3 regions of the Pseudoalteromonas sp. MB47 genome follow, and region 1 is predicted to be linked to each of the others. Evidence: predicted binding sites of a transcription regulator. Region 1 holds the regulator's gene; each other region holds the start of a gene.
The links. The regulator FliA, encoded in region 1, starts transcription of late flagellar genes. The targets are predictions, from matches to a motif close to CTAAAGNTNNNNNNNNNNNNGCCGATA.

Region 1 (4,582 bases):
TGCGTACTAATACCAGCTCACCCACCATGTTCATGATTTCGTCCAAGCGCTTGGTATCAACACGAACCGTTGTTTCAGCTTGTGGTGGTGGCGCTTTTTTCGGTGCAGCAGAAGCAGCTGGTGCTTTTGCAGGAGCTGGAGCCGGTTTAGGTGCAGCTGCGGCAGGCTTAGGAGTAGGTGCCGGTTTTGATGCTGCAGGCTGTGCCGGTTTTGCAGGTTCAGCTTTAGGTGGTTCAGGCGCTTTTTCTGGCGCAGCCGTTTCTAAAGACTGTGGAGCTGTACCTTTACCATGTAATTCATCAAGCAACGCCTCAAACTCGTCATCGCTAATTTCATCGTCTGAGTCACTGCTTGTAGTATCTACTGCTGGTGCTTGAGGAGTTGGTTGTGCAGGTTTTACTGTTTCAGGTTTGGCTATATTTTCTTGTTTTACTTCACCAAAATTACCAACACCATGTAATTCGTCTAATAAACTGTCGAATTCATCATCGGTGATATCATCACTATCACTGCTAATAGCTTCAGGAGCAGCCGCTGCTGGCCCTTGACCTTTACCATGTAATTCATCGAGGAGGCTTTCAAACTCATCTTCAGTAATTTCATCAATATTCTGTGGTTCTGCCTTACTATCAGCAAGACCGCCGCCATCAAACAACATATCAAACGCAAATGGATCATCTTCATCAATATTGTCTGCTGCCGTGTTAGCTGTTACTTCAGGTGCATCAACAACAGCCTCTTCAACAGCAGGTTCTTCAGGTGCAACTGCTACATCGTCTGCTACTGATACATCTTCACCTGCAAGCTCTTCCGCTGTAGGTGGTTGGCTTAATTTATGAAGAACGTCTAGAAGCGCAGGATCTGCAGGCTCTGGTTGCTCACGATTTTGAATCGTTGCGAACATTTCGTTGATGGTATCCAGAGCTTGTAAAATAACATCCATAAGCTCAGGAGTGACACTGCGAACACCTTGGCGTAATAAATCGAAAACATTCTCTGCACCGTGACACGCATCAACAAGTTCAGTCATGCTTAAAAAGCCTGCACCGCCTTTGACAGTGTGGAAGCCTCTAAAAATGGCGTTTAAGAGATCTTTGTCTTCGGGATTGTTCTCAAGCTCAACTAATTGCTCTGACAAAAGCTCTAAGATTTCTCCTGCCTCAACAAGGAAATCCTGTAAAATATCTTCATCGACTTCAAAGCTCATGCAGCTACTCTCCTCTTAGAAGCCCAGACTTGATAATAGATCATCGACTTCATCTTGTCCTGAGACAACATCATCACGAGAGTCTTTATCAATAATCGGCCCTTCAGGACCTGCTAGTGTATCACTTGTCGCAGGTGCTTTTTCTATGGCCTGTTTTTCTTGTTGTTGATGACCATCTTCTTGACTGCCAAACACAGTTAAGAGATTAATTAAACTGTCTTCTACTTCTCGCACTAACTCAATGACGCGACGGATTACTTGCCCCGTCAAATCTTGATAGTCCTGTGCCATCAGCACATTGGTCATCAAGCCCTGTAGCTCATCGGTTTTAGTATGCGAGTTATTCATAAAATTATCTAAGCTATGACATAGCTTTTTAAACTCACCGAGCTCTATTTCTCGGCTCATTAAACGATCCCACGTTGGTTTAATCGTCGCTATTTCATCTGCAAGTTGTTGCGCTATAGGTAAACTAGCTTCAACTGCATCCATGGTTTTGTTAGCGGCGCTTTCTGTCATTTCCATAACATAATTTAAGCGCTGCTTAGCGTCTGGGATCGCATCGGTAGTTAAATCTGAAAGACGAGTATCTAGATCAAAGTTTTTTAGCGCTTCATGTAATTGTCGCGTCAGTTTACCGATTTCAGCAAACAGCTCTGATTGTTCTTTTGATGCTGTTTCAAGTATCAGCTGATCAGCTTTTTCTTGTTCACCATTTTCAAGAAACTCAACAAGTTGACGAGCTTGCTCTAAACTTATTTGAGGCGCAGCTAGTGCTGACATAAGCCTCTCCCCTTAGATTAACCTAAACGTTCAAACACTTTTTCCAATTTGGTTTTAAGTGTCGCAGCAGTGAATGGTTTAACGATATAGCCATTAACACCCGCTTGAGCAGCAGCAACAATTTGTTCTTTTTTCGCTTCAGCTGTCACCATTAATACAGGAATATGCTTAAGGCTATCATCAGCACGAATTGCTCTTAACAAATCAATGCCTTGCATACCTGGCATGTTCCAATCTGTTACAACAAAATCAAATTCTTGATTTTGTAGCATTGGCAATGCTGTTGACCCATCGTCAGCTTCCTGCACATTGGTAAAACCTAAATCCCTTAATAGATTTTTAATGATACGTCTCATTGTAGAAAAATCATCAACAACAAGAATTTTCATGTTTTTATCCAAAACATCCTCCGGTGAGGTTTGAACCTATATTTACTTACTACTAATTAATCCAGTCATTGATTTTTGCTTTGAGCTTAATCATCGCCTGACCATGTATCTGACTCACACGCGATTCACTAACATCGAGTATGTGTCCTATTTCTTTTAAGTTCATTTCGTCGTTGTAGTACAAAGACAAAACAAGTGCATCTCTTTCTGGTAACGATTGGATAGCCGTTAATAGAGACTGGTTAAACCGCTCATTTTTAACGTTATTAAACGGTTTGTCTAGTCCTAAATCCTGACCTACAGGTGTAATCACGTCTTCATCAACGCCTAAGTCCTCTATACCTAATACTTTACTAGAATTTACATCATGTAGAATATGATGGTACTCATCGAGCGTTATATCAAGTTTTTCAGCGACTTCTGTATCTTTAGGTTCACGATTTAGCGTGCTTTCTAATTCGGAAATGGTTTCAGCCACAAGGCGAGCATTTCGGTGAACTGAGCGTGGTGCCCAGTCACCTCTACGAATTTCGTCTAACATCGCACCACGAATACGAATTCCAGCGAAAGTTTCGAAACTAGCCCCTTTGCTAGCATCAAAGTTTTTTGATGCTTCAATTAGGCCTATCATGCCTGATTGAATTAAATCATCGAGTTGGACACTGGCAGGTAAACGAGCAATTAGATGGCACGCCACTTTTTTAACTAAAGAGGCATGTTTTTCAACAATCGCATTTAAGTTTTGTGCTGATTGATATCCCATCGCTTTATTCACCGATGTTGTCATAGTTAGCCGTTTACTAGTTTTTCAATGAAAAATTCTAAATGGCCAGAAGGTTGATTAGGGATCGGCCACTTAACTGCTTTTGTTGCTAATGTTTTAAACGCCACCGCAGCTGGTGAGTTTGGAAATAATTCAACAATCACCTTTTGGCGTCGCGTAGATTTACGCATGTTCTCGTCATAAGGAATGGTAGCTACCAACTCCATTGAAACGTCTAAAAAGCGATCCGTTACTTTTGAAAGTTTAGCAAATAATTCTTGCCCTTCACGCAAACTGCGCACCATATTAGCAACAATTTTAAATTTATATACGCCATGCTCACGGCTAAGCACTTTAATAAGCGCATAAGCATCGGTAATTGAGGTAGGTTCATCACATACAACCACAACAACATCTTGGGCTGCACGAGAAAAGCTTAATACCATGTCAGAAATACCTGCGGCGGTATCGACAATTAAAATATCAAACTCGGTGTTTAACTCGCTAAAAGCGCGAATAAGACCTGCATGCTCAGATGGTGTTAATTCCACCATGCTTTGCGAACCAGACGTCGCTGGTACAATTTTTATACCTGCAGGACCTTCAACGAGAATTTCGTCAAGCTCACACTCGCCTGACAAAACATGAGATAAGTTACGTTCAACACGAAGGCCAAGCATCACGTCACAGTTTGCCAAACCTAAATCGGCATCTAGTACTAATACACGATTTCCTTGCTGCCCTAATGCGATTGCGGTGTTGAGTGAAACATTGGTTTTACCCACTCCACCTTTACCGCCAGTCACAGCGATAACTTTAACGCCACTATTATTATTTTGATTCATTTTGCGCAGGCCGCTTGCTTGATCTAATACTGTGTTAATCATACATCCCTACTGTGTTCGACGCTACTGCTTGACGTCGTGAATGTTGTGCTTTTGCTCGTTTTAAATACAATTGTTCAGCTTTTTTCACTAGTTTTTCAGCATTCGCTACGCGAATATCTTCAGGAACACGCTGACCGTTAGTAAGATACCCTATTGGCAGGCGATTTTGAATCGCTATACTAATAATCTCACCTAAACTTAAAGATTCATCCAATTTAGTGAAGATACAGCCACTTAGATGAACCTTTTTAAAGTGTCTTACGGTTTCTTGCAACACATTTATCTGTGCTGTCGCACTTAATACTAAATAACTACGAATATCAACACGCTGATTACGCATTAGGGTGTTTAATTGCTCAGTTAAACGTAAATCACGTTGGCTCATACCCGCTGTATCTATTAATACTAGACGCTTATTACGTAAATGGTATAGCACTTCAGCTAATTCATTCGCATCTTTTACCTGCTTAACACCACAGCCAATAATACGACCATAAGTAGCCAATTGTTCGTAGGCACCAATTCTATATGTATCAGTGGTGATCAACGCCAC
Region 2 (4,582 bases), on a different contig from region 1:
GTCAGCAGAGTAGCAAGCTACTCTCTGTTACCGCTCGACTTGCATGTGTTAGGCCTGCCGCCAGCGTTCAATCTGAGCCATGATCAAACTCTTCAATTAAAAGTTTTTTGTTTGAAGTAAACTTCAAACCGTGCTCAATGAATTCTGTATAAATTGACTATATAGTCACTCATAAGAAATTGAGACTCTAATTTTTTTGCTCCACTTAGTAAACTAAGCTTCGCTGTTAGAACTCAATCTGTACGAGTGCCCACACAGATGATTGCTTTATATTGTTAAAGAACGTTGCGACGTTGTCGCTAGGGATGCGTATAATACATCCTTAATTTTTCGAGTCAATACTTAATTTCAAACTTTCTTTCGATTATTTGAAACCGAAGTTTCACTTAACTCTCTGCTACGTTGTTCAGCGTCTTTCGTTGCTGCCCGCCGTGTCAGTGGGGTCGCATTATAGGGAGATCCAAAAACAGATCAACACTTTTTTTCGATCTTTTTACTGTTCGCTCAAAAAGCGAACTAAATTTACCGAAAACAGCAAAAACGGTCGCTATTATGGCTGTTTTTTAAGCCAATATTCATAATTTAATGCAAATTTCATTGCTATGTTCATTTAACTCGTTAAGATAGCAAGTTCACAATGTTAAATTAATGTTTATTTCTTGTTTATTGGTAGATCAAAATGAAATTACCCGATCAAAAATCTTTTCTTTTCTCCGTTATTCTTGCTGTTTTAGGTTTTGTGGTTGTTAAGTTCGCACTTGCAAGCTTAGCTTTAGACCCAGCATTGCTATTTGGTGCAGGCTTATTAATTGGTGCTTTAGTTATTGCAGCACTTTCATCAGCGTCAAGTGAGGAGGCCGAAGTAAAAACAAAAACACTTTATGTTGGCAACCTACCTTATCGTGCTAATGAAGGTGTTGTTCGTGCTTTATTCGAAGAACAAGGCAAAGTTTTCAATGTACGTTTATTAAAAGATAAAAATACAGGTAAACGTCGTGGCTTTGGTTTTGTTGAAATGGCTGAAGCTGATGCAGATAAAGCAATCAATCAATTAAATGATAGCGAATTCCAACAACGTACTTTAAAAGTGCGTGAAGCAAAACAAAAACAAGAGAACGAAGCTAACAGCTTTCGTGAGGGATCTGATCAGTCAGCGTAATAAGCTCAACGCTTAATTGCGAATGACCAATAGGAGCCGTTGCATAATAGTGCAGCGGCTTTTTTTTATCTGTAGTAAGAGTAAAGCCTCGTAGAGCAATTAAACTTTCAACGCGCTTAGCAATCGCTTTGCCTGAGTCAATAAGGAAGATCTGTTGTTTATAGTAGTCACTAATCGCGCTGGCTAGTAATGGAAAGTGTGTACAGCCAAGTACCAGTACATCTATATCTTCTGCTATCGCTAAATTACTCAATACTTTCTCAAGCTTTGCTTTATTGATTTTCTGCGTATGAAATAGTGTTTCTGCAATTTCTACCAGCTCAGTTGAGCCATATAAGCTGACTTGTGTGTCTTGGCTATGAGTACTAATTAAATTTGCAGTATAGCGACTCTTGATGGTTGATGGTGTTGCCAGTAAACCAATATGTTTGCTGTTACTTATAGCGCAAGCAGGTTTTATTGCAGGTACTACCCCGACAACTTCTATACTTGTGTGCTGACGAATAGTATCTAAGGCAGAGGTAGAGGCGGTATTACACGCAATAACTAGAATATCAACGTGTAAGTTTGCTGTCTCGATAAACTGTAGTAGCGCTAAAAGGCGGGCTATGATCGTTTGCTGACTTTGCGCGCCATAGGGCAATAAAGCATTGTCCATAAAATAACTATAATCAGCATCTGGGATCAATGCTTGGATCTGTTCAAGTACGGTTGTTCCACCTATACCAGAATCAAACACCATTATATGAACTGACAAACTGCTTACCTCGGATCATCAAAGATCAGCAGTTTGCCATGCAGCTTTATAAAAAGAAAGAAAGGACTATGCCTCTTCTTCTGTTGCCGAGCGTAGCTTATTCATTTGTTCGAACATTGCTTTGGTATAATCCACCAGCTTACTGACTTCTTCTTTATCTTGGTTTAACCATTGTAAGATGCCAGCCAGTTCATTTTGCAAACCAATATCGCCCGCTTTATTAAACGCCTGTTTCAAATCGTCATTAAATGGCGCTATTTTCTCAGCAACTTCTTTTTCAGGAGCAGGTTTATATTCTTCATACCCTTTAATCGCTGCTACTGTTTTGGTTTGTTTTAGATCCATGGTAAAGCCGACTAGTTGCTCGTTACCTAAGTTCAGCTCTTTAGCTTGTTCAAAGGCATCTTCTAATGAGCCAGAGAAGAATGTTTCGCTAACATTCTGCAAGTCTTCCATCAATTCATTGATAGCTTGCTGCTCTTGCTCATTTAAATCACCATTGACTGACATAGAGAATGATAAATCACGTGATTGCGAAGACTCACTGACAAAGGCTTCGTTGTCGCCATTTTTGCTATAACTGCTTGCAGACTTACTTTCGTATGCATCAGCAAAGCTAATACTGACTTCATCACCTTCAGCGGTGGTGAAAGTGTACTCCGCGTTATTACTTAAGCTGATGTATTGAGCTTGGCTGACTGAAACCGCATTAGGTTTAGGATTGAACAAGTCTTCTTCTAATTCATCAATACCTTTAAAGATACCTTCTTTAGACTTTTCGATACCCTCTTCGATGTCATCGTTAAGAATACCTGACTCTTTAAGCTCATCATACGCATCGTCGATGCCCATTTGCACACCTTTACGTGCATCACCTAGCATGCCTTTGAGTTTTTCATCATCAGCACCATCGGCTTTTGCTTTACGAAGTGCACCGCCAACAAAGTCGAGTACGTTTTTCACGATCTCTTCAAAGTCGAACAGCGGTTTATCTTTTTTCTCTTCGGCTTTAGGTAAACCAAGTGCCTCAGCAAGTTTATCATCAAGAACTTTTGCCGCGAGCTCACGACCGCGTTGTTGATAACTATCTTGACGATTTTGAATGGTAGGCTGCTGCAGAGCCTGTTTACCATTGTATTTATTCACATTTGTATTAGGCATATAGCCTAGGTTGCCAATTTTCATGATCCGACTCCATGTTATGGTTAACTCATTATCGGCCAAAAACCAAAGAACTTAAGTTTTTTGTATAAAAAAACGACACTAAAATAAATAACAAAACTAGACAAATCCTCAGCGCTCCCTACAATAGCGCCGTTATACAGCTAAGAGATAAAAGGTAATCAGCCATGGCGGTTATAAAAATTGATACAACTCAATATGATGCACAATTGAGTGAGAAAGAGCAGCGCATCACCTCACAGTTTCGACGTTTTGGGGTCGAAAAATTAGAAGTGTTCGGCTCTGATCCTATTCATTACCGCCAACGTGCAGAGTTTCGTGTTTGGCATGAAGGTGAAGACCTGTTTCACATCATGTTTGATCAACAAACTAAAGAAAAGATCCGCGTAGATGAGTTTGACCCTGCAGCACCTTTAGTGGGTGAAGTGATGCAAGCGATGATCGAAAACTTAAAAGACAATGAAGTTCTGCGCCGTAAGCTGTTTCAAATCGATTACCTTTCAAGCTTAAGTGGCGAGATCCTTGTTAGCTTATTGTATCACAAACAACTAGATGAGCAGTGGCTACAAGCAATTAAAGAGCTTAAAGCAAAACTGAGCACACAGTTTAAGATTGATTTTATTGGCCGTGCTCGTAAGCAAAAAGAAGTGATTGGTAATGATTACGTTATCGAGCGTTTAAACGTAAACGGTAAAGAGCTTATTTATCAGCAAGTCGAAAATAGCTTTACGCAACCGAATGCGAAAGTAAACATCAAGATGCTAGAGTGGGCACAAGCGCTTTGCCAACCCCTCAATAATGACTTACTGGAGTTATATTGTGGAAATGGTAACTTTTCGATTGCTCTTGCGGGTTCATTCGACCGGGTATTAGCCACTGAGATATCAAAATCATCGGTTTACTCAGCACAATACAATATTGCACAAAACAAGGTTGAGAACTTAGATATCATTCGTATGTCGAGTGAAGAGTTCACTCAAGCAATGAAAGGCGAACGTACCTTCTCTCGTTTAGATGGCATAGACCTGAAAAGCTATAACTGCCAAACAATCTTGGTGGATCCACCACGTGCTGGAATGGACACGCTAACTTGTGACCTAGTTGCGAACTACGACAACATTATTTATATCTCGTGTAATCCCGATACCCTAGAACGTGACCTTGATCACTTATGCAAAACCCATGAAGTAAAACGTTTTGCAATTTTTGATCAATTCCCTTACACCCATCACATTGAATCAGGTGTGTTTTTACAACGTAAATAAAATCACTCTGCCAGCGCAGCAAATAGCGCTGGCAACTGCTGCTCGCTGAATACAGCTATACCATTGTCAGTTAACAGCCTTGCAGTTAACCCCATCCCTGAAATTTTCTTTCCTGAATGACTACCATCGTAAATAGTATTGCGACCACATGACGGGCTTGATTCTTTTAACAACGCATAGCGAATGCCCTTTTTTTTGCAAAGTTTAAGTGCTTGTTCT
Region 3 (4,582 bases), 110 kb from region 1:
GTATCATAAAATAGCGAATGCGCATATTTATGAAAACCAACTTGAGTTGATGCGTGATGTACAACTTAAGCGAGAGCCTTTCGCGTCGCCAGAATTAAAAATAAACCCAAATATTAAATCATTAGAAGACATTGAAAGCTGGGTTACAAAAGATGATTTTGAAGTAGTAGGTTATCAGTGTCACGATGCAATTAAGTATCCGTTTTCAGTTTAAGAACAATAAAATTTAAGGAGAAATCAATGAAAGCAGTGATCCCAGTTGCTGGTCTTGGCACGCGTATGTTACCTGCAACAAAAGCAATCCCTAAAGAAATGCTTCCTATTGTTGATCGCCCGTTGATTCAGTACGTTGTAAATGAAGCAATATCAGCAGGAATTAAAGAAATTGTTTTAGTAACGCATTCAAGTAAAAACTCAATTGAAAACCACTTTGATACCAGTTTTGAGTTAGAAGCCACACTTGAAAAGCGTGTGAAACGTCAGTTACTTGCTGAAGTACAGTCAATCTGCCCGAAAGATGTGACTATTATCCACGTTCGTCAAGGTGAAGCGAAAGGCCTTGGTCATGCGATAAATTGTGCGGCGCCTATTATAGGTAATGAACCGTTTGTTGTTATCTTACCGGATGTTATCATCGATGATGTTGCGAGCGATCTTAAAAAAGATAACTTAGCTGAAATGATCCAGCGTTTTGAAACCACCGGTGAGAGCCAAATTATGGTTGAGCCTGTGCCGCAAAACGAAGTAGACAAGTTCGGTGTAGTAGACTTAGGTGATGTAACAATCAATCAAGGTGAAAGCGCCGCAATTTTGAATATGGTTGAAAAGCCTCCTATTGATCAAGCTCCATCAAATCTTGCTGTTGTGGGTCGCTATGTACTGAGCAAAAATATTTGGCCATTACTTGCAAAAACTCCAGCTGGGGCAGGTGATGAAATTCAATTAACAGATGCCATAGCCATGCTAATGGAAAAAGAAACAGTTGATGCATACTCTATGAAAGGTAAAAGCCATGACTGTGGTAGCAAAATTGGTTATTTAAAAGCCATCGTTGAATTTGCTTTACGACGTGAGGAATTCAAAGATGAATTGAGCGACTTCATAAAGTCGTTGGTTAAATAACCAATTCTATTTACTTAGTAATAAATTATGTTAAAAAAGTGCCTATATGGCACTTTTTTGTTATTTACAAGCAGCTGACAATTGTTGATTATTAACAAATTAGGGACTTTTCTGATATACCTTTGTCTTATAGGGTTGTTAAGATGAGTATGGTGATTAATTGCTCTAATTCAGTTAGTTAACTGAGTAATGAAAAGCATTAATAATTTTGCTGCAAATTGTTTATGTTATAAAGCTACTTTTTACTAACAACATGATTTGCAGCGAATTAAAGCACTAAACTGAAATTATAATAAAAACATAATGTTAGTGTTTATTTTCAATATCTTAAATTATCTTTTAGCTTTTGATGTACAGGTAAGTACTAACAGATAGTCTTCTTCAAAGTAAGAAGCAATTTTTTAACGGTACGTTTAAGAATCCTGATTATGAAAGATTACTTCAAGCCTTTTCGCTGCAGTATATACCTAATGGTGTTATTAACTGTTTCTGGTTGCAGTAATGAGCTGCTGCTAAGCTCTACCGTTAATTCTATGCAAAGTTTTGCACTTCGCTTAATCGATCCTATTTTTCAAATTAATGTAAAAACTAGTTCTGAGCTTCAATCAACGGCTACACAAAAAAATACCCTAGCCACTGCTGCTATATTAGCACCTACAAAACCTAATTATACTTTTGCGTTACAGTTAGCATCAGTTAGCTCTGAGACCGCAATAGAAGTCACCTTTCATAAAATGGCAAAACAAGCGCCTAGTATTTTTCAAGGTAAACCAATTTTGAATGTTGAAGTTGCAGACGTGCATGATAGAACTTTCTACCGCTTAAAGTTTGGAGGCTATAAGTATTTAAAAAATGCGAAAGCTGACTGCGCGGCTATTAAGCGACAAGGTATTGATTGTTGGGTTAGTAAATACACAGATAATCGAATTTATTTTTAGCGTCAAATATTCACTCTAAAGGTGGCATTTTTATTGCTAAGATTTAAGTCTGTTTTTTAGAATTGACGTCACCATGCATTTTTCTATTTTCTCTAAATATTTATTGTTAACCATCTGCTTAACTGCTTTAACAGCATGTATGATGAGCCAAGAACAAAGCCAGCCTGTTTATACTGAACAGCAGGTACAGCAATTTGCTGCCGAGTGGCAAAATCAACAGCCTAGCATTGAACGTCTTGCTGCAATGGAAAAAGACCTTGCGTTGTTAATCGAGGTACTTTCGGCTAATAGTGATTTAACTGCACAACCATCGGCATTTGAGCCGCAAAATGATGTGATCTATCACCAAAGTGAGCAAATACAATCTCAGCAATCATCATCAATCGACTCATTAGAAACGATTATTGCTGCAAACAAAGCAGCAGAAGCAGGTGTGCAATTAGGTTTATATTTAACGCCGAAAAAGGTCAGACATCAGGTCTTGAACCTTAAACGTGATTATCCTGCTGTTTTAAATGACCTAGATTTTCGCTTTAAAACTCGTGAGCAAAAAGGGGTAACCTTGTATGGATTACGAGCAGGTCCATTTGCAAATTATACTCAGGCGACAGCTTTTTGTGAGATAGCCAAAAGAATGGGGCAAACTTGTGTGACAGCCCCTTTTATTGGGGAGATGCTATAAGTATCTTTCCTCTTGGAAATTAGGGGATTAACCTTAAAGTATTTGTTCTAGAGGTCGATAAAGCTTAAGATACAGCAAAATGGCTTAGCCATTTATTTATAAGGACTTAATATGAAATTACCTCTTTCTTTAATTGCATGCTCATTAGCATTTTCTGCTTTTTATTCTTATGCCACTACTGAATCTTTCAGTGCAACAGTAAAGGTTCAAAACTCAGTTGTTTTAACAAAAGGGAATGATCTAAATTTTGGTACTATTCGTGCCGTAGCCGATCCTTCAGGTGCTGCGCAAGCTGTTTTAACAATTAACCCAGAACCTGATGCAAGCCCTGTTTCAACAAGAACAGATGCATCTCCTGCGATTATTTCAATTATTGAGCAAGGGTCTCCTGCTTCATTTACGGTATCGGAAGCGGTGCCAAATGCGCGTTTGTCGATTACTGATCCTACTGCTAATACTTTAGCTTCTGATGGACAAGGTTTAAATGAGCCAAACTTTATTGTTGATGAATGGAAGTATTTTATTACTTCAGGCCCAAATGCAAATGCTTATTACCTTCCAGGCAGCCCAAATTTAACAGCAGATGCAGACGGCAGTGTTGAGTTTAACATTGGTGCCAATTTATCTACCTCAAATTCGGCGTCATCTGAGCCTTATCGTGATGTTGAGTATACCGGCACTTTCCAATTAGAAGTTGCTTACTAATAATACTAGGTAATTAGTCATGCGCTTTTTGCTTTTAGCTACTGTTTTATTTTGTGTGTTCTCAACACCCTTACAGGCTGCGAGCACAGAGCAACAAGCGCTTGATTTTGGTACTCTAGTTATTCTAGCTAATACAAATACCAGCTCTGTAATCGTCAAAGATGATGGCAGTATCAATACGCAGGGCTCGGTTTATGTTCTTAAAAATGGCCGCCCTGCAGAATTATTACTTACTGACTTTCCAGCTAGAACTCAGCTAACTATGAATCTAGTTGCCCCAGTTGACTTAACACATGATATCGATGGCAACTCGAGTGCTGGATTTTCTGTACGCCTTAATGGTTTTCCTAAATATGTGATTACCAATGAATTTGGTGAAGCAAAAGTATTTATTGGCGGTATTTTAACGACAGACCGTAGCGCTAAACCATACGCTGATGGTCAGTATTCTTCTACAACTTATTTAGAAATATCAGTCGATTACTAAGGATAGATATGTTCGCAAAACGTCTTTTATGTGGACTTCTTTTTGTTTTTTTCAGTCAATATGCAACGGCAAACTTACTTATTTCACCAACGCGGGTTTCATTTGATGAGCGCCAACGAAGCGCAAAAGTCACCGTCATTAATAGCTCAGAAGAGTACCGTACATACCGCGTGGTATGGAGCGAAAAATTAGCGCTACCTGGTGGGGGCTATCAAACATTGAGTGAGCCAGTAACCACGAGCCTTTCTCCTATGGCACGCTTATCACCAAAGCAAATTCGCTTAGCACCTGGCGAAAGGCAAACGATTAAAATAGCAATTAGAAAGCCTAAGGATTTGGCTAAAGGGGAATATCGTTCCCATTTACTATTTCAAGCCTTACCAAATGAAGATAAGGCAGCTAAGGCTGGACTTAAAGTGAATATGATTTTGAGTTTTAGTATTCCAGTTGTATATCGTGAACAAGGTGAGCTGCCAAAAGTTGCATTTCAAACTGCAGAAATAGTTGAAGATTCTCTAAACAAAAAACCAAAAATTGCCGTTAAATTAACTGAACAACAAGGTTTTAGTAGTTACGGTCGACTTAGCGCGTATATTACTAATTCTGCAGGTAAACAAGAAAAAATCGCAGAAATCGGGAATCTAAGCC

Region 2: IMPJCBKJ_RS08515 (DUF5610 domain-containing protein) is a predicted target of FliA. The motif match lies at 3,131-3,157, and genes of this name have one in related genera.
Region 3: IMPJCBKJ_RS19980 (DUF4402 domain-containing protein) is a predicted target of FliA. The motif match lies at 2,776-2,802, and genes of this name have one in related genera.

Annotation. Positions count from the first base shown of each region.
Region 1 is NZ_VFBD01000031.1:271,089-275,670, forward strand. It holds gene IMPJCBKJ_RS19495 (chemotaxis protein CheA) at 1-1,207, opposite strand, end outside; gene IMPJCBKJ_RS19500 (protein phosphatase CheZ) at 1,223-1,990, opposite strand; gene cheY (chemotaxis response regulator CheY) at 2,008-2,391, opposite strand; gene IMPJCBKJ_RS19510 (RNA polymerase sigma factor FliA) at 2,432-3,142, opposite strand; gene IMPJCBKJ_RS19515 (MinD/ParA family protein) at 3,169-4,029, opposite strand; gene flhF (flagellar biosynthesis protein FlhF) at 4,022-4,582, opposite strand, start outside.
Region 2 is NZ_VFBD01000015.1:344-4,925, forward strand. It holds partial or broken rRNA gene IMPJCBKJ_RS08500 (16S ribosomal RNA) at 1-99, opposite strand, end outside; gene IMPJCBKJ_RS08505 (RNA-binding protein) at 680-1,159, shown strand; gene murI (glutamate racemase) at 1,122-1,916, opposite strand; gene IMPJCBKJ_RS08515 (DUF5610 domain-containing protein) at 1,983-3,101, opposite strand; gene trmA (tRNA (uridine(54)-C5)-methyltransferase TrmA) at 3,266-4,363, shown strand; gene IMPJCBKJ_RS08525 (DUF523 domain-containing protein) at 4,366-4,582, opposite strand, start outside.
Region 3 is NZ_VFBD01000031.1:382,545-387,126, reverse strand. It holds gene IMPJCBKJ_RS20000 (thymidylate synthase) at 1-214, shown strand, start outside; gene galU (UTP--glucose-1-phosphate uridylyltransferase GalU) at 241-1,122, shown strand; gene IMPJCBKJ_RS19990 (SPOR domain-containing protein) at 1,551-2,060, shown strand; gene IMPJCBKJ_RS19985 (SPOR domain-containing protein) at 2,134-2,742, shown strand; gene IMPJCBKJ_RS19980 (DUF4402 domain-containing protein) at 2,854-3,447, shown strand; gene IMPJCBKJ_RS19975 (DUF4402 domain-containing protein) at 3,467-3,934, shown strand; gene IMPJCBKJ_RS19970 (fimbria/pilus periplasmic chaperone) at 3,943-4,582, shown strand, end outside.